DNA from 2 places in the Turicibacter sp. KK003 genome. Region 2 is predicted to be linked to the other one. Evidence: predicted binding sites of a transcription regulator. Region 2 holds the regulator's gene; the other holds the start of a gene.

Region 1 (10,416 bases), 450 kb from region 2:
CTAATCCTAAGGCATCCCCAGCCCCTTCAATTCCGGCAGTTTCTAACATAAAGTTATACTCCGCCCCTGTATTAGGGTCAATTAATTGATTCCAAGAATAAACAAAATCGTGAGCGGTAACAGGTGCATATTCTTCCCCATTCGCTTTTACCCATTTTGCGTCTTCATTTAAATGGAACGTATACGTTAATTCATCTTCTGAGATATCCCAGCTTTTTGCTACCCCTGGCATGATTTCCCCATTTTCACCGAATGTCACTAATCCCTCTAAAATGTTACCTAACATTAAGAATGATACTGAGTCTGTAGCCTGCCAAGGTAGTAAGCTCTTGATGTTTGACGTTTCTAATAATTTTAAGACTTTGCCACCCGATTTTGCTTCCCCTGCACTCGGGTTTCCGTTACTATCTGCTGGATTTGCATCACCTGATGAACAAGCGGCTAGCCCAAAAGCACAGAAAGCAGCGGCGAAAATTCCTACTAATTTCTTATTCACGCTGTTTCCCCCTTACGTTTTTTATTACCATAATTGGTATTTTTTGTATCGCTCACGATACTTATTTACATTTTAACTTCCAAAATATAGTTTGTAAATCCTAATTTTAGTCTGTAATCGCTTTTATTATTTTTTTTGATTTTTTTTATTGACTATGACAAAAAACGTTCGTAATAAACCGTTCTGATTCTTTGAAATACGTAGAATTATTATAAATTTAGTCATTTTTTATGACAAAGTCTTATTTTAGAGACTATCTCTGCTATAATAGAGAAAATATAAGGGGGGAATCTATGATGCTAAAACAGTATCCTATCTTTTTCAAATCAATTTTATGGATAATAGGAATCACCTTTCTCTTTTTACTGAGACAAGGATTTTCCGCACTTCAATTCACGAATACACTTTTTCTCGTCTCTTTGTTTTTCTTTTGCATCTATGCTTTCAAATGGATTTTAGATCAGGGGACCTTTTATACGTTCCAATACTCGTGGCAAAAAACAAAACGATACGTCCTTTTTTTTCTTCCAAAATATTGGACAACAAAGGATGTCAAAGATAAGAAAAATGATTACGATGAAGCAACTGGGGAGAAAATTTTTCATAGTTTTGAAGAATTTTACGAGTATAAGCAATCTAAAAGATGGTTAGATATCAATCAACTGTTAAGTTCAACACTCATCCTACTGGCCTTAAGCTTTATCCTATCATTTGCTATTCTTTAAAGTATAAAAAAACTCATGCCCAAACGTAAAATGTACCCTAGAGAGTAGACAAATAAAAAAAGTCTACCTTCTAGGGCCTTTTTGTTATAATATTAACTATTAGATTTTAGGAGGATTTTAAATGAGCAAGAAGTTATTTACACCACAAGAGATTGAACAACTCAAACAAAACGAATATGTTAAGTCAGTATCTGAAAAAGGGATTACTTATACGAAAGAATTTAAGGAGAACTTTATTATGATGAGCGAGAAAGGAAAGTTTCCGCGAGAGATATTCGAATACTATGGATTTAATGTTACGGTGCTTGGCATGCAGCGTGTGAATTCTGCAGCTAAACGTTGGAAACAAGCCTTTAAAACCCAGGGCCCATTAGGATTGGATGATAGTCGTACTAAGAATTCTGGAAGGTCCCTAAAACGAGAGTTAACGCTAGAAGAACAATTATTACGCACGCAGGCTAAATTAGAAGTTTTAAAGATTGAGAACGAATTATTAAAAAAGTTGAGACTCATGAGAAAAATGCTCGAATAGTCTCTAAAGAAGTAAAGTTTCAAATGATTCATCAAGTAGTGAATCAGACATCAACTAAATTTAAATCTTTAATTTCTCATTTATGCGATAGTCTTGGTGTTTCAAGATCAGGTTATTATCGTTATTTTTCGTTATGTGCTGAAGAAGCTCGTTTAAAGCGATTAAAGGAGGAACAACATCGTTTAGAAGTTATTCAAAAGGCCATTTGTTTTAAGGGACGAAAAAACAAGGGAATTCGCCAAGTAGCGATGGTTCTTAAAGGGGAATTCAACATTATCTTTAACCTAAAATCTATTCATCGAATCATGAAAAAGTATGGACTATTGAGTCAAGTTCGTCGAAGCAATCCCTATCGTAAACTCGCTAAAGCGACACAAGCACATCGTGTCTGTCCAAATCTTGTTAATCGTCAATTTAGGCCATTAGAACCTTATAAAGTTCTATTAACCGATATCACTTATTTAAAATATGGAAAGGGTCAGACTGCCTATCTCTCGACCATCTTAGATAGTGCAACAAATGAAGTTTTAGCTTTTCAATTAAGTGAGCATTTAAAGATAGATTTTGTTCTCCAAACACTGAACCAACTTCAAGAAAATCCGACTGTCCAATTAACGAAGGAAACGATTATTCACTCCGATCAGGGCGTGCATTATACGAGTCCGCAATTTTCGAATCAATTAAAGGAATTAGGAATTCAACAATCAATGTCTAGGAAGGGGAATTGTTGGGATAACGCTCCACAAGAATCATTTTTTGGGCATCTAAAAGATGAAGCAGATATAACCAATCAACTGACATTTGATGATTTACTCATTGAAATTGAAGAATATATAGATTATCATAACAACTTTAGATATCAATGGAATTTAAAAAAGCTGACTCCTGTAGGATACAGAAATCAGCTTCAAGTTGCTTAGGTTTTTTTCTTTGTCCTTGACAAAGGGTACAGATTAGTTTTTTTTTTTATTTAATTTTTTTCATAAGACAACTCGATATTTCCATCAACGGCATCAACAATCACCGTTGTATCCATCTCAATATCGCCCGCAATTAAGGCACGAGCTAGTTTTGTTTCAATCGTACGTTGGATAAATCGTTTCAATGGACGTGCTCCGTAAACTGAATCAAATCCGGCTTCAGCGACATAGGCATGAGCAGCATCTGTTAATCGAACTGTGATTCGTTGTTCTTCTAAGCGATGATTTAATCCTGCAATAAACTTATCAACGATTTGGTAAATAATTGACTCTGATAATGGATTAAATGTAATAATTTCATCAATACGATTTAATAACTCTGGTTTAAAGTAATCGCGTAAAACTTCGAGCACTTGCTCTTGCGCTTGTTCAAAATCAGGGTTTTCAAGCAAAATATGTGACCCGATATTTGATGTCATAATAATAATTGTATTTTTAAAGTCCACCGTACGACCTTGAGAATCTGTGATACGTCCATCATCAAGGATTTGTAATAAAATATTAAAGACATCTGGATGAGCTTTTTCAATTTCATCAAGTAAGACAATTGAGTAGGGTTTACGGCGAATAGCTTCCGTTAATTGTCCACCTTCTTCATAACCTACATAACCTGGAGGCGCTCCGACTAAACGTGAAACTGCATGTTTTTCCATATACTCACTCATGTCAATTCGAACAATATGTTCCTCACTATCAAATAAAAATTCAGCTAATGCTTTCGCAATTTCAGTTTTACCAACCCCTGTAGGCCCTAAGAATAGGAACGAACCAATTGGACGATGTGGATCCTTAATTCCTGCACGAGCACGAATAATAGCATCACCAACTAAATCAATCGCATCGTCTTGTCCCATCACTCGGCGTTTTAATTCATCTTTTAAGTTTAATAGCTTTTCACGTTCCCCTTGAACAAGCTTAGCTATTGGAATTCCTGTCCAACGGGAAATAATTTCGGCAATCTCTTCTTCCGTTACATTTTCACGCAATAAGCGTCCTTCTTTTCCAGACTCGTCGTGTTGCATCGTTTCCACTTCAGCAATCTGTTTCTCTAAACTTGGAATTTTACCATATTGCAATTCAGCTGCCTTTTCATATTCCCCACGAGCTTGGGCATCCTCTAACGCACGGCGTGCTCCTTCGAGTTCTTTTTTAAGATCCGCAACTCCATGGATGGCTTGTTTTTCTTTTTCCCACTGTAATTTTAACACTTTTAATTCATCTTTTAAATTTGCTAACTCTTTTTGTAAAGTTTCAAGACGTTGTTTACTATTCTCATCTTTTTCTTTTTTCAACGCCGCTTCTTCAATTTCAAGTTGTGTCACACGACGGCTAATACGATCGACTTCTTCTGGTAATGAGTCAATTTCTGTACGAATTGTTGCACATGCCTCATCAATTAAATCAATCGCCTTATCTGGTAAGAAACGATCGGTAATATAACGATCCGATAATGTTGCTGCAGCGACAATAGCTCGGTCAGAAATACTAACGCGGTGGTGGACCTCGAAGCGATCTTTTAATCCACGTAAGATAGACACAGTGTCTTCAACGGTCGGTTCATTGACTTGTACTTTTTGGAAACGACGTTCAAGCGCAGGGTCTTTTTCAATATATTCACGATATTCTTTTAGCGTCGTTGCCCCAATACAATGCAACTCACCACGAGCTAGTAAAGGTTTTAACAAATTCCCGGCATCCATTGCACCATCTGTACGACCTGCCCCAACAATCGTATGAATCTCATCAATAAATAGAATAATGCGTCCATCACTATTTTTAACCTCATTTAATACTGCTTTTAAACGCTCTTCAAATTCCCCACGGTATTTAGCACCTGCAACAAGTGCTGCTAAATCTAACTCAAAAATCACTTTATCTTTTAAACTTTCAGGAACATCCTGTCTCACAATACGCCAAGCTAATCCCTCAACGATAGCCGTTTTACCGACCCCAGGTTCACCGATTAAAACAGGATTATTTTTAGTCTTTCTCGATAAAATTCGAATAGCACGACGAATTTCCTCATCACGCCCGATGACAGGATCAATTTTACCTGACTTAACATCCTCAACAAGGTCACGTCCATATTTTTCTAACACTTCATAAGTTGCTTCTGGATTTTGTGTCATCACTCTTGAATTCCCCCTAATCTGTGAAATAATTTCTTTTAGTTCTTTTTCCTTAATTCCATATTCTTTAATTAATTGCTTCATCTGATAATCTTTCGATTCGAGCATCGCGAGCAACACATGTTCAATCGATAAATAATCATCTTTCCATGCGCGCGCATAATCATCAGCTTTTAATAACGCTCGATTTAAATCAGCCGATACGTAAGGATCTCCTGTGGCACCTGTCACAGAGGGCTTTTTATCTAACATTTGCTTCAATGAATCTAATATATTATTTAAAGGATAACCTGCCTTTGTAAAAACACGAGCAGCTAATCCGTCATGATCTTGTAATAAAGTCGTTAACAAATGCGGGGTATCAATCTCTTGGTGATGTAACGAAGACGCAAGAGACTGTGCACCAACTAACCCCTGTTGCAACTTTTCAGTCATTTTATTAATATTCATAATCATCACTCCAATCCTTCATCATTTCTGATGATACTTTTATTATACGCCTGTTTTAGCACTCAGTCAATGAGAGTGCTAATAATTTTTAATAATAGCGTTTTTATTTATAAACTAACAATTATCTCCATAACTAATAGATTTAATAGCCTCTCAATAACTTTATTTAACTTCATAACCAACTATGATATGATAATTAAATGGAGGTGTTTCAATGGAAACTAGAAAATTAATTGTCACAGACTTAGATGGTACAGCTTTGCAGAACTGGGAAACACTCGACCCAAAAACCAAAGAAGCTTTAATGAAAGCTAAAGAAGAGGGACATATTGTCGTCATTGCAACAGGACGCCCAGCACGTGCGTCAGTCCACTTCTATAAAGAATTAGGACTTGATACCCCTATTATTAACTTTAATGGGGCATATATACATCATCCAGAAAATGAGAACTTTTCCGACATCGTTGCCCAAATTCCAACAGAAGTCATCATCACGCTCTTTGACTCAGAACTGAAAGATCTTATCGTTAATGCCTACTGCGAATACAAAGATCATCTCTATGTGTTAAATCAAGGGGATAGTGTTCGCGATTGGTTCCATATCGAATCATGCACATCTGTTAAATATGGTCCATTTAAAGAAACATTAGACGAACATCCAAATGGATTTATATTAGAAGCTAAAGAAGGATGTACCGAGAAGGTCATGTCTTTCCTTCGTGAAAACTACGGTGACATCGTAACCTGCCGAAACTGGGATGGCGATAATGCCAACATTATTGAAGTATTTAAATCAGATACGAACAAAGCAACAGCGATTGAGCAACTAGCAAAACATTTCAACATCGAACAAAAAGATATTATTGCTTTTGGAGATGGTGATAATGACATTGAGATGCTGACGTATGCTGGAACAGGTGTCGCGATGGATAATGCGATTGATAAGCTAAAAGAAGTCGCAAATGCGACCACAAAATCTAATAAAGAGAGTGGAGTTGCCCACTATATTCACGAATATATCTTAACGCAGAAGTAAAAAAAAGCTCATGGATAAAATCCATGAGCTTTTCTTCTTATTTTACAACAATATTCACTAATTTTTTAGGAACAGCAATTGTTTTAACAATTTCTTTACCCGCTACGAAATTTTGAACATTTTCATGAGCCATTGCTAATTCTAACATTTCTTCTTTTGAAATATTCGCCGCAACATCGATACGTGCACGTAATTTACCATTAACTTGAGCGATAATTGTGATTGTATCAGATACTAACTTCGCTTCATCATAAGTTGGCCATGCTTCGTAAGTCACTGTATTTTCATGACCAAGAACAGACCAAATTTCCTCCGTCATATGAGGAGCAATTGGATTTAATAATTTAACAAATCCTTCTACATACTCACGTGGAATACTTGTTGCTTTATACGCCTCATTCACAAAAATCATCATTTGTGCAATCGCCGTGTTAAAGCTTAATTTTTCATAGTCTTCTGTCACTTTTTTAACCGTTTCATGGTAAACTTTATCTAATTTTCCATCGTTATCAACCGTGATTTTTTCTGTTAATGTGTGCTCTGGTGTGACAAATAAACGCCATACGCGATCTAAGAAACGACGGCTTCCATCAAGACCCTCTGTTGACCAAGCGATTGCTGCATCAAGAGGTCCCATAAACATCTCATATAAACGCAGTGTGTCTGCGCCATGTGATTCAACGATATCGTCTGGATTTACAACGTTTCCTTTTGATTTAGACATTTTCTCGTTGTTTTCCCCTAAGATCATTCCTTGGTTAAATAAACGTTGGAATGGTTCTTTCGTCTCAACGATTCCTAAATCAAATAAAACTTTGTGCCAGAAGCGAGCGTATAATAAGTGTAATACCGCATGTTCTGCCCCACCGATATAAAGGTCAACTGGTAACCACTCTTTTAATAATTGTTTTGCTTCTTCTGTATTTAATCCAACATAATCGTTACCTTGTTTTAAAATATATCCAATGTAGTACCAGCAACTTCCGGCCCATTGTGGCATCGTATTTGTTTCACGACGCCCTTTAACTCCATCTTCACGAACAACTTCTAACCATTCTGTTGCATTAGCAAGTGGTGATTCCCCTGTTCCAGATGGCTTAATATTATCCATTACTGGTAATTCAAGTGGTAATTGGTCCGCCTCGAGTACAGACATTGTTCCGTCTTCCCATAAAATAACTGGGAATGGCTCTCCCCAATAACGTTGACGTGAGAATAACCAATCACGTAATTTGTAGTTAACTTTGCGTGATCCACAGTCGTGAGCTTCTAACCAATCAATCACGGCCGTCTTCGCCTCAGTATTATTCATCCCATTAATAAAGTCAGATTCAATGTGAGCTCCATCACCTGTGAAAGCACCTTCTGATAAGTCTCCTTCAATAACTTGCTTGATTGGTAAATCATATTTGTTTGCGAATTCATAGTCGCGCTCATCATGTGCAGGAACTGCCATTACCGCACCTGTTCCATAGCTTGCAAGGACATAGTCTCCAATCCAAACAGGAACTTTTTCACCTGTTATTGGATGAATCGCATAGGCACCCGTTGGAACTCCTGATTTCTCTTTATTTAATTCCGTACGTTCAAGATCTGATTTCGCCTTCGATGATTCTTGATAAGCATGAACAGCTTCTTGATATTCTGGGGTTGTAATTTCACTTACAAGTGGATGTTCTGGCGCTAAAACGACATAAGTGATTCCAAAAACAGTATCTGGACGTGTTGTAAAAACATCAAATGAAGCATCCGTTCCATCTACCTTGAAATTAATTAATGCCCCTTCACTTTTTCCAATCCAGTTACGTTGCATATCTTTAATGCTTTCCGTCCAATCTAGACCTTCTAAATCTTCTAATAAACGTTCAGCATAGTGAGTAATTTTAAGCACCCATTGCTTCATCGGTTTTTTAATAACAGGATGTTCTCCACGCTCTGAAACCATTTTTCCATTCACGTTTAAAACTTCCTCATTGGCAAGAACTGTTCCTAATCCTTCACACCAGTTTACTTCAATGTCCTTAATTTCAGCAAGTCCCATGTTGTAAAGTTGTGTGAAAATCCATTGTGTCCATTTATAATATTTTGGATCCGTCGTATTTAACTCTTTATCCCAATCGTAAGAGAATCCTAACGATTGAATTTGTTGACGGAACGTATTAATATTAATATCCGTAAATTCACGTGGGTCATTTCCTGTATTTAATGCATATTGTTCAGCCGGTAATCCAAACGCATCCCATCCCATTGGGTGTAAGACACGATATCCTTGCATACGTTTCATACGTGAAACAATATCTGTTGCCGTATAACCTTCTGGATGCCCGACATGAAGTCCAGCTCCTGATGGGTATGGGAACATATCTAATGCATAATATTTTGGTTTTGAAGAATCATCAGATGTCTTAAACGTCTTATTTTCTAACCAATATTTTTGCCACTTTTTTTCAATCTGTTGATGATCGAATGCCATAACATTACCTCCTATATACCCATTTAAGGGTATTCCTGTCACTTTTTAATCGGCAGTCCTTTTACACACAAAGCGATGAAGCGAGTTACCCTTTTTAAGCATAAAAAAAAGTACCTTAAAACGAGCTAAGGACGTCATCGACGCGGTACCACCTTAGTTGCAAAAGCTAACCTTAAAAAGCTTTTACCCCTTCATTGTTTTAACGCCAAACAGGCGGCAGCTCTTACTTCTTTTCACAACTGCAACTCCAAGGTGAGTTCATAAGGGACTCTATACGAATTTCCACCAACCATTCGCTCTCTTTAATAGCCTCGTCTTACTACTAATCCTTTTCATCGTTTCTATCTATCTATAAGGTTATTATAGAAAAAATTATATCAAACATTACCCAAAAAACAAGATTTTTTACAAAAAACCGTTGGAAAAAACGTCCTTAGACAATATCACGTGCCTGCCCCTCCCTTTCTATGATAAAATATAGACGTCTAAATAAGTTTTCAATCGCTTAAAAAATTAGAAAGAACGCCAAACTACAAAGAAAAGTACCCAAAATCCTAGAGAACAGATCCCGCTTCAAACAAGCGGCGCTTATGAGATTCAAGCGGTTCAAGAACGAATGACTGACCGCCTTGATCCGGAGAGCTTGAATCGTTCAGCATACCTGTTATCTTTGATATCATCAACAAGATACTAAATAAACGAAGCATTTAAAGGAGGAAAAAACGATGAATAATCCCTTTCCATATAGTTACTCTGATAAACGATACCACACCTTAAATTATCATTTACGTGAAAAATACCATCAAAAAATATTTAAAGTCATGATCAATGCAGGATTTACATGCCCAAACATTGATGGAACAGTTAAATATGGAGGATGCACATTCTGTAGTACAAAAGGAAGTGGAGACTTTGCCGGAAATCCGGAAGACAATTTAAAAACTCAATTTAACCAAGTAAAAGAAATGATGCATCAAAAATGGCCCGAAGCGGGATATATCGCCTATTTTCAAGCCTTTACGAATACTCATGCCCCGCTTGAAGTTTTACGAAAAAAATATGAAGCTGTATTAGAATGCGATGATAACATCGTCGCCCTTTCCATCGGAACCCGTCCAGACTGCCTGCCAGATGATGTCGTTGAATATTTAGGAGAGCTGAATAAAAAAGTTGACCTATGGGTAGAACTTGGGCTTCAAACGATGCACGACCAAACAGGAAAACTCATTAATCGCGGACATGACTACCAAACACTAGTTGAAGGAGTTCAAAAACTACGAGCAAAAAATATTGATGTCATCATCCATATCATTAATGGCTTACCAAATGAAACACATGACATGATGCTCGAAACTGCCAAAGCAGTTGCCCAACTCGATGTACAAGGGGTTAAAATACACCTTCTTCATGTCATCGACGGAACACCGATGCACAAAATGCTAACAAAAGGCAAACTAAAACTCATGGAAAAAGACGAATATGTAGACTTAGTCGTTGATCAACTCGAAATTCTTCCTCCTCATATGGTTATCCACCGACTAACAGGTGACGCCGTTCGTGAGGAACTCATTGGTCCGATGTGGAGCCTCAAAAAA
Region 2 (10,416 bases):
GAATGACTTGTAATACTTCTCCTTCACACGAACTAGCATACTCTTTAGCTAATTGTTCACTTAAAGCTAATAATTGATTAACACGCATTGATTTAACTAACTCAGGCACCTGATTTTCCATACGTGCAGCAGGTGTTCCATTACGCACAGAATAAGGAAAGACGTGTAGCTCTGAGAAACCAATACGTTTAATTGTTTCTAATGTTTCATTAAATAATTCTTCTGTTTCACCTGGGAAACCAACGATAACATCCGTCGTAATAGCTAAATTATCAAATAACTCTCTTAATTCCGCCACTTTTTCTTCAAACTCAGCTAATGTATACGGGCGTTTCATCCCTTTTAAAATTTCATTTGAGCCCGCTTGAATTGGCATGTGAAGATGGTTAACAATTTTATCCGATTTTTTCATCGCTTCAATGACATCATCGGTTACTTCTGAAGCCTCAATCGAAGAAATACGAATACGTTTAAGTCCTTCAATTTCTACGAGATCCATTAATAGTTGACCAAAACTATAATCTTCTAAGTCTTCCCCGTACGCTGCGGTATGAATTCCCGTTAACACAACCTCGCAGTGTCCATGATCAACAAGTTGTTTCACTTGATCAATAACCACTTCCGGTTTTTGTGAACGAACCGTTCCACGCGCCCACGGGATAATACAATATGTACAAAAGTTATTACATCCATCTTGAATCTTTAAGGTCGCACGTGTACGATCTGAGAACTGTGTAACATTTAATGTTTCAAAACCATCGACTTTAAACACATTTTGAATATGTGAAATTGGCTGACGTTCCTCACGGTATTTTTGTACAAGGGCTGGGATTTGATCACGGCCATGAGTACCAATGACGATATCTACACCATCAATATCCATAATTTCTTTAGGTTTGGTCTGCGCATAGCACCCCATAACGCACATAACAGCTTCAGGGTTGCGGCGGATAGCGCGTCGGATCACTTGACGACTCTTTTTATCCCCAGTATTAGTAACCGTACATGTATTAATAATATAAACATCTGCTACTTCTTTAAAATCTACCTTCTCATATCCCTCGTTTTTAAATAATTCCCAAACAGCTTCTGTTTCATAATGGTTTACTTTACATCCTAACGTATGAAATGCTACAGTTGGCATCCACATCAATCCTTTCTCTTCTCTTGTTGTTAATTAAAGTTCTAATGCATAAGAGATAGCACTCATCACATAGATAGGAGCTGTTTCAGTCCTTAAGATACGTGCTCCTAATGCACAAGGTTTAAATCCGGACTCAATGAGCAATCGCTCTTCGCTTTCACTAATTCCACCTTCTGGCCCTATAATGACTAACATTTTTTCACCTGGTGAAATTTCGGTTAATGACTGTTTTAATTGCGATAAACGTCCCTGTTTAGCAATTTCTTCATAGGCAAACAGACAAACATCATACTCCGAGGCTTTCGCAATTAATTGTTTTAATGAATGAAGAGGAAATACTTCAGGCACCATCTGTCGGTGCGATTGTTCGGCCGCTTCTTTCGCAATTTTATTCCAACGCTCTAGTCTCTTCAGTGACTTTTTCTCATCCAATTTCACCACTGAGCGATCCATGATCAGAGGAATAAACGCAAAAGCACCACACTCGGTAGCCTTTTGGATAACCCATTCAAACTTATCACCTTTTGGCAACCCCTGAGCAATAGTAACATCAATGGGTAATTCTGTTTCCGATGCTACCTTTGAGTCTAATTTAACTTTAATTTCTTGTCCATCCATTTGCTCTATTGTCGATAAATAACAGACTTTGTCCTCATTACAAATAATAACTTGATCTGATAACCCCATTCTCATAACTCTAGAAATGTGGTGCGCATCATCGCCTGTAATAACCGCCATTTGATCATGAAATTGATGATTTTTCAAAAAATAACGTTGCATCTTACATCCTCCAACAGCTAATTTTTTATAATTTTAGGCTGATTGAGGCATAGCCACAATCGCTATCCAACCATTTTTTTCTTTAATTTGACAAATCTTAAATTGATGATGATTTAATGCTTCAACCACCAATTCCTTCTCATGTTCAACGATTCCCGAACAAATAAAAGGACGATTAGATGGTAAAACTTTTTTGACATCAGCTAACATTCCAATGATAATTGGCGCTAAGATATTAGCCACCATAAGCGTCGGTTTTTCATCTAGTGCATTTACACCATCAATTAAATTATTTTTTTCAACACATATATTTTGACAGTGATTTAATGCAACATTTTCTTTCGCTCGAATAACAGCCATCGCATCCAAATCCACCGCATACACTGATTTTGCACCTAATTTAGAAGCTGCAATCGCCAAAATTCCTGATCCGGTTCCAACATCTACGACCACTTGATTTTGATCAACATACTCTTCAATTAACTCTAAACAAAGCTGTGTAGTTTCGTGGGTTCCAGAACCAAAAGCCATACCTGGATCTAACATAATTTCAACTACATTAGGATCAGTTGTTGGTTCTAACCATGACGGTTTAATCACTAAACGCTCCGTAATTTCGATAGGTTGATAATGTTTTTTCCAACTATTGGCCCAGTCCTCCTCATCTAACTGACGAATTTGAAGGAGTTGTTGCGATTCATTTAAATTTAATAATTGCGTCCTTACATATTCTAATTGATGCTCGATATCAGGAGTTACGGCAAGATATCCCTTTATAACAACCCCTTCTTTCGGATAATCATCGGGATTAAGACGATAAATCTCACCAAATTGATCTTCATGCGCCTCTGTTAATGTATGAGAGTCCTCAACTAGAACCCCTTTTGAACCAGCTTCAATAAAAATATTGCTGACTAAATCGTAAGATTCATGACTCGTATGAAAACTTAATTCCAACCAGTTCATTACTTCACCTCTATTTCAAATTATTGAGCTAGTATCACTTACAATCATTTTATAACATTCTAGCCACTTTTTATATTTTTTTATTATATCATAAAATAATCTAAACATAAAATTTTGTCATTCATCGCTTAAAAAAGAGGTTGCAAGATCATTATCTCACAACCCCTTCACTTATTTAAAAGCTTTTTTTAATCGATCCCAAATTGACCCTGTTTTATCCTCTAACTGATCAAATTCATTCAATAGTTCTCTTTGACGATGATTTAATTTCTTTGGAACAACAAGTTTTACTTTAACGTAAAGATCACCTGTCATCTCACGGTTAATGTATTTAATTCCCTTATTACGTACCCTAAATTCTGTTCCTGGTTGTGTTCCTTCTGGAATTTTCAACGCGACCTTACCGTTTAAGGTTGGTACTTCAACCTCGGCACCTAGGGCTGCTTGAGAGAATGAAATTGGAATTTCACATCGAAGGTCATAGCCATCTCTGACAAAGAAGTCATGTGGTAAAACACGGAATGCAACATATAAATCTCCGCTTGGACCACCATTTCTACCTGCCTCTCCTTGACCACTTAGGCGAATTTGTTGTCCATCATCAATTCCCGCAGGAACCTTAACCTCAATTGTTTTTGTTTTATTGACTGTTCCACGTCCGTGACAAGCATCACAACGGTGTTTAATTTTCTTACCATCTCCGTGACAATCCGGACAAACACTTTGTGTTTGAACTCGTCCTAAAATAGTATTTTGGACTTCTGTTACACGTCCGCTACCGTTACATCTTGTACATGTTTCAATATCATCTTTTGAGCGAGCACCACTTCCACCACATTTTGTACACTCTTCTTCACGTGTCACTGAAATTTCTTTTGTTGCACCAAAGGCTGCCTCTTCAAAAGAAATAGTAATCGATTGTTGTAAATCATTTCCTCGTTGTGGAGCATTCGGATTTCGGCGGCCGGCTCCGCCACCAAATCCTCCGAAGCCTCCTCCAAACATACTTTCAAAAATATCCCCGATATCCTCGAAGCCTCCGGCTCCACCGAATCCGCCAAATCCTCCGAAGCCACCGGCTCCACCGAATCCTTCAGCTCCAGCGTGTCCAAATTGATCATAAGCCGCACGTTTTTGTTCGTCACTTAAAACATCATAGGCTTCCTGTACTTCTTTAAATTTTTCTTCCGCATTTTCCTCTTTCGAAACGTCCGGATGGTATTGTTTTGCCAATTTACGATATGCACGTTTAATTTCGATATCACTTGCCGTTTTTGAAACCCCAAGGATTTCATAATAATCACGTTTTGCCACGTCTTTACCCTCCTCTTCTTCTACTTTCCTAACTATATCATAAAAAAAGTCAAAGTCATAGTAGACTTTGACTTTTCACTTTTTTATTATACTTCTTTGTATTCAGCGTCTACAACTGAATCATCGCCTGAATTTCCTTCACCTTGTGCAGCCCCTGCAGCTTCTGCTGCTTTAGAATACACGCGAACTGCTAATTCTTGAGCAACTTTTTCAAGTTCTTCTTTTTTCGTTTTAATTTCATCCACATTACCTTCGCTTAATGCTTTTTGTAATGCTTCAACACCTGATTCAACATTAGCTTTTTCTTCAGCCGTTACTTCGTCACCTAATTCGCTAACTGATTTTTGTGCAGCAAAAATTAATTGCTCAGCTTCATTACGAATTTCAGCTTGCTCTTTACGTTTTGCATCCGCATCCGCATTTTCTTCTGCTTCACGAACCATACGATCGATTTCCTCGTCTGTTAATCCTGATCCCGAAGTAATAGTAATACGTTGTTCTTTTTGTGTTCCTAAATCTTTCGCTTTAACATTAACGATACCATTTGCATCAATATCAAATGTTACTTCAATTTGAGGAATTCCGCGAGGTGCCGCAGGGATATCACCTAATTGGAAGCGTCCTAATGTTTTATTATCGCTTGCCATTGGACGTTCACCTTGTAAAACGTGAATATCTACAGCTGGTTGGTTATCAGCAGCCGTTGAGAAAACTTGTGATTTTGAAGTTGGAATTGTTGTGTTACGTGGAATTAAGACAGTCATAACTTGTCCCATTGTTTCAATACCTAAAGATAATGGAGTTACGTCTAATAATAAGATGTCTTTAACGTCCCCTTGTAAGACTCCACCTTGGATTGCAGCTCCCATTGCAACAACTTCATCAGGATTTACCCCTTTATTTGGTTCTTTTCCTAATTCATTTTTAATTGCCGCTTGAACTGCAGGAATACGAGTTGATCCACCTACTAATAATACTTGATCTAAATCATTTGCTGTCATTTTTGCATCTTTTAATGCTTGGCGAACTGGTCCCATTGTACGTTCAACTAATGGAGCAGTCATTGCATCAAATTGCGCACGAGATAATGTTTTTTCTAAGTGTAATGGTCCTGTCGCATTCATAGAAATGAAAGGTAATGAAATTTGAACAGATGTTACACCTGATAAGTCTTTTTTAGCTTTTTCAGCCGCATCTTTTAAACGTTGCATCGCCATTTTATCCGCTGATAAATCAACACCTGTTTCAGATTTAAATTCTTTAACTAACCAATCAATGATTACTTGGTCGAAATCATCTCCACCTAAACGATTATCACCAGCCGTTGCTAAAACTTCGAATGTTCCATCTGCTAAGTCTAAGATAGAAACGTCAAATGTTCCTCCACCTAAATCGTAAACTAAGATAATTTGCTCTTTATCTGTTTTATCTAATCCATAAGCTAACGCAGCAGCTGTTGGTTCATTAATAATACGTTTTACATCTAAACCAGCAATACGTCCAGCATCTTTTGTCGCTTGACGTTCAGCATCGTTAAAATAAGCTGGTACAGTAATAACCGCTTCCGTTACTGGCTCTCCTAAATATGCCTCAGCCGTTGCTTTTAAGTTTTGTAAAATAATCGCTGAGATTTCTTGTGGTGTATATTCTTTACCTTCAATTGTCACTTTATGATTTGTACCCATATGACGTTTGATAGACATGATTGTATTTGGATTTGTAATTGCTTGACGTTTTGCTACGTCACCTACTTGACGTTCGTCACCTTTAAATGAAACAACAGATGGTGTTGTACGAGAACCTTCTGGATTCGCAATAACCTTAGCTTCTCCACCTTCCATTACAGAGACACATGAATTTGTTGTTCCTAAATCGATACCAATAATTTTACCCATAGAGATTCATCCTCCTAATCTATTTTTATTCGCTTACTTTCACCATCGACGGGCGAATCACGCGATCTTTTAACTTATATCCTTTTTGTAACTCTTGTAAAACAATACCTGAAGCTACACCTTCAACAGACTCCTGCATCACCGCTTGGTGAACAGTTGGATCGAAAGCCACACCTTCTGCTTCGATGACTTCAACGCCTTCTTGTTTTAACGCCTCTACAAGTTGAGCGTGAATCATCTTAAAGCCTGTTAAAAATGTTTTTGTACTTTCATCTTCAACGGTTGTCGCTAAAGCGCGCTCAAAGTTATCAATCGCTGGAATAATGCTTGTTACGATTGATTGGGAACGATACTTCATTTCACGTGTACGTTCTTCATTCATTCGACGTTTAAAGTTTTCAAGCTCAGCAGCATTTCTTAATAATTGATCTTTTAAATCTTCAATTTGTTGCTTTAAACTTTCTGTTTCCGAAACTTCTTCAACAACTTCTGTTGTCTCTTCATTTTCTTGACAACACGTTGATTCATTTTCTTCGATAGTTGTTTCGTCTAATTCCTCAACTGATTGGGCTTCCTTATTCAATCGTCCCACCTCCTATTTATATAAATCAGACATAATGCGAGCGACCTGTTCTAACAGAGGAATAATCTTGCGATATTCCATTCGAGTGGGTCCCAAAACGGCAATCTTACCAAATTCATAATCATTAATTTGATAAGGAACTGTAATGAGTGTACAATCCTCCATCGCCTTAATCTCATTTTCCTGTCCAATTTTGACCGTTAATTGGTGGCTATCTTCATCGGCCTCTATCACTTTAACAATTTCGTCGGCTTCTATCATATTAAATAAATGATAAGCTTTATCTAAATCGTTAAATTCGGGTTGCTTCAGTATATTTGATTTTCCACTTAAAATATAGTTATGTTGATTTAATGACTGAGTCAAAAGTTGTAACATGGCATACATAATCTCTTCCTTATAAGAAATGAAATCATGCAGTTGATTTTCAAAACTCTCAGTCAATTTTTCTTGAACCCGACCGATGTATTCACCGACTAATAATTCATCGAGCGCCTTAATAATAGTCTCCATTCGTGCAATGTCCATATCTTCAGGTAATGTAACTGTTCGGCTTTCAACATGCCCTTGATCCGTAATTAAAACAAATACCGCTTGGCGTGCAGAAATTGGAACAAACTGAATTTTTTTCACCCGACTGTAATCCCTAGAGGGACCAAGTAAAATAGACGTATAATTTGTTAAGCTTGATAGGAGACGCACCGCTTCTTTAATTGTGGTTTCGCGCTCAAATTGTTTTTGTTCTAACAATTGTTTAAATATTCCTACCTCTGGTGTCGTTTCTATTGGTTCTTGATTGATGATAAAATCTACATAATAACGATAACCCTTTTGACTAGGAACACGTCCACTTGATGTATGAGTTTTTTCAATAAATCCTAAATCCTCTAAATCAGCCATATCATTACGGATAGTAGCCGCGGAGAAATTCAAATCCTCCTTTTTAGAAAGGACCCTAGAACCAACAGGTTGTGCAGTCTGTATGAACTCTTCTACAATTGCCTTTAAAACTAATATCTGCCGTTCTGTTAGCAATGTAAACACCTCTTTTAGCACTCCTCATCATCAAGTGCTAATACAATTATATATCTTCCTATTAGCACTGTCAACAATTAAGTGCTAATTTTTTTATTTTCTATTTCATTTTATTCTTTTACCCTATCCCCTCTGTTTAAACATAAAAAAAGAGGCTACTTCTTCAGTATATCCTCTTTTTTCTTTTTTATTATTTATTTGTTTCAATTAATGATAATAATGAAGCTTTTGGTTGGAAACCTACCGTTTGTTGAATAGCTTGACCATCTTTAAACAAAATTAATGTTGGAATTGACATGACTTGATATTCTGCTGCCACTTCTTTACAATGATCAACGTTAACTTTTACAACCTTCGCTGTTTTTTCAACTTCCTGTGCTAATTCGTCTAAAACAGGAGCGATCATTTTACAAGGCCCACACCAATCGGCATAAAAATCAACTAATACTAATCCATCTGCAATTTCATTTGCAAATGACTCTTCTGTCGCATGAATAACTGACATCTATATTCCTCCTCTTATCTTTCTTTCTAAAATTAAGTATAACATATTCCCATGAAATTACAAATACCTTGCACTTTCTTTCCTATTATCTCACAATATTTTAAATCTATCCTCATTCATTAGATGAAATGTAAATCCTACAGCTTTAGATTGATATTGCTTCGCCTTCTCTTTAATTCTTTAATTTAAGATACAGGCAATGGTTCCTCACCCTCAAATACTTATCATTTTCTTCTATACTTGACAAGATTCCTCAGCGGTTTTTATAATAATTTTAATAAGTAAAAGGAGGAATACGTATGTTGACATTTACCGAAATAACACCCCAAGATATTAAGGAATTAGCCCAACTCTTTATTGAGACATTTAATAGTAGTCCATGGAATGAGCAATGGACGACGGAGACCGCCGAAAAAAGATTATCTCAAATGATTCATGTGGAATCCTTTTACGGTTTGAAAGCTTTTTTTGATGGGGAGCTATGCGGCTTAATTTTAGGTTGTATGGAACAGTACGATCATCATATTAATTTTTATCTACGAGAATTTTGCATTAAAAACTCTTTACAGGGGAAAGGAATTGGAACACTTATTTTAAAAACCTTTGAGGAAAAACTGATTCAAAATGATGTTAAAGAACTTTACTTATGTACAGCTAGAAACAGTACTGCTGAACTCTTTTATCACAAAAATAAATATGAGGAAGATAAAAAGTTGTTACTTCTCTCTAAGCAACTCTAATCCCGATTTTCTCTCGATCTTATTCAAAAAGCTGACTTCAACAATGGGTTGAAGTCAGCTTTTCATTTTTACTTTAACTCGACAACCGTCGCACCAGTTCCACCTTCACCAGCACCACCAAATCTGAATGAGGCCACATGTTTATTTTGTTTTAAATATTTATGAACACCTTGACGGAGAGCCCCTGTTCCGTGCCCATGGATAATTGTCACCGTTTGATATCCCGCTAACAATACTTCATCCATATATTTATCTAAACGTAACATGGCGTCTTCATAACGTTCACCTCGTAAGTCAAGTTGAATCCCTATGTCTGTTCGACGCTTATGAATCATTTTACCTTTAGCCGTATCCTTTTTCTTTACAGATTTACGTAAATACTCTAGGTCATCCGCCTTAATATTTACCTTCATCATGCCAAGCTGAACCATCCATTCTCCATTTTTAGTTTGTTCAATTAATTCCCCTTGACGATTGAGTGAAAGTACCATAACTTCATCTCCCGGCTTCAATGGAGCCTTGTTACGGGCCTTACGTTTAAACTGCTCGGCTTGCTTTGCCTCTGAGGCCTTTAAAGCAGTTAACTTCTCTGTTAATTCATGATCCTTTATCGTCAAGTCTGCCGCCTTTTTGGCTTGGCGTAAATCAGCGACAATTTGTTCTGCCTCTTCCTTAGCCTGGCGAATATTTTCAAATGCCTCTTTTTTTATTTGCTCTAATAATTTTTCTCGCTCCGCCTCAAATTTAGCAATTTTTCGCTCATAGTCTAAGCGCATTTGTTCAACTTCCTGATTTTGCTGTTGAAGACCTTGAATTTCTCGATCAAGTTCTAATCCTCGATCCTCTAACTTAGTAATTAAATCCGTTAACTCTGTCTTAGTTGTTTCAACTCGCGTACGAGCTGCCTCTAAAATTGCCTCTTTTAAGCCAAGACGTTTGGAAATCTCAAAGGCATTTGAACGTCCCGGAACGCCAACTAACAGACGATAGGTAGGTGATAAAGTTTCAATATCAAATTCAACAGAAGCATTAATTACATCATCACATTCATAAGCATAAGCCTTCAACTCAGGATAATGGGACGTTGCAATAGTCCTTGCTCCTCTGACCTTTACATAGTCTAAAATAGAAATGGCTAGCGAGGCCCCCTCTTTCGGATCTGTTCCCGCTCCTAATTCGTCAAAAAGAATTAAGCTATTCACCGTCAAGCGCTCCATAATACGAACAATATTAGTCATATGAGAAGAAAAGGTTGATAAACTCTGTTCGATACTTTGTTCATCACCAATATCAGCAAAAACATGGTCAAAAATAGCTAACTGTGAAGAAGCATGCGCAGGAATCAAAAGTCCAGACTGCGCCATCAACGTCAGTAAACCTACCGTTTTTAATGTGACCGTTTTTCCTCCGGTATTAGGACCGGTAATCACAATTGTTGTGTATTCATCACCAAT

Evidence for each region. Region 2 encodes HrcA, which represses chaperone genes, less so after heat shock. Its sites were predicted from a motif close to TTTTAGCACTNNNNNNNNNNNAGTGCTAAAA; they were not measured.
Region 1: a site for HrcA is predicted at 5,366-5,396, ahead of clpB (ATP-dependent chaperone ClpB). Genes of this name have one in related genera too.

The regions. Positions count from the first base shown of each region.
Region 1 is NZ_CP142738.1:654,277-664,692, reverse strand. It holds gene VXM77_RS03120 (peptide ABC transporter substrate-binding protein) at 1-496, opposite strand, end outside; gene VXM77_RS03115 (DUF3899 domain-containing protein) at 793-1,221, shown strand; one part of gene VXM77_RS03110 (IS3 family transposase) at 1,343-1,724, shown strand; one part of gene VXM77_RS03110 (IS3 family transposase) at 1,724-2,673, shown strand; gene clpB (ATP-dependent chaperone ClpB) at 2,724-5,312, opposite strand; gene VXM77_RS03100 (Cof-type HAD-IIB family hydrolase) at 5,527-6,348, shown strand; gene leuS (leucine--tRNA ligase) at 6,386-8,821, opposite strand; T-box leader at 8,946-9,166, opposite strand; gene VXM77_RS03090 (TIGR01212 family radical SAM protein) at 9,547-10,416, shown strand, end outside.
Region 2 is NZ_CP142738.1:1,100,649-1,111,064, reverse strand. It holds gene mtaB (tRNA (N(6)-L-threonylcarbamoyladenosine(37)-C(2))-methylthiotransferase MtaB) at 1-1,144, opposite strand, end outside; gene VXM77_RS05570 (16S rRNA (uracil(1498)-N(3))-methyltransferase) at 1,178-1,924, opposite strand; gene prmA (50S ribosomal protein L11 methyltransferase) at 1,958-2,890, opposite strand; gene dnaJ (molecular chaperone DnaJ) at 3,062-4,204, opposite strand; gene dnaK (molecular chaperone DnaK) at 4,291-6,099, opposite strand; gene grpE (nucleotide exchange factor GrpE) at 6,125-6,682, opposite strand; gene hrcA (heat-inducible transcriptional repressor HrcA) at 6,695-7,726, opposite strand; gene trxA (thioredoxin) at 7,908-8,222, opposite strand; gene VXM77_RS05535 (GNAT family N-acetyltransferase) at 8,522-8,962, shown strand; gene VXM77_RS05530 (endonuclease MutS2) at 9,031-10,416, opposite strand, start outside.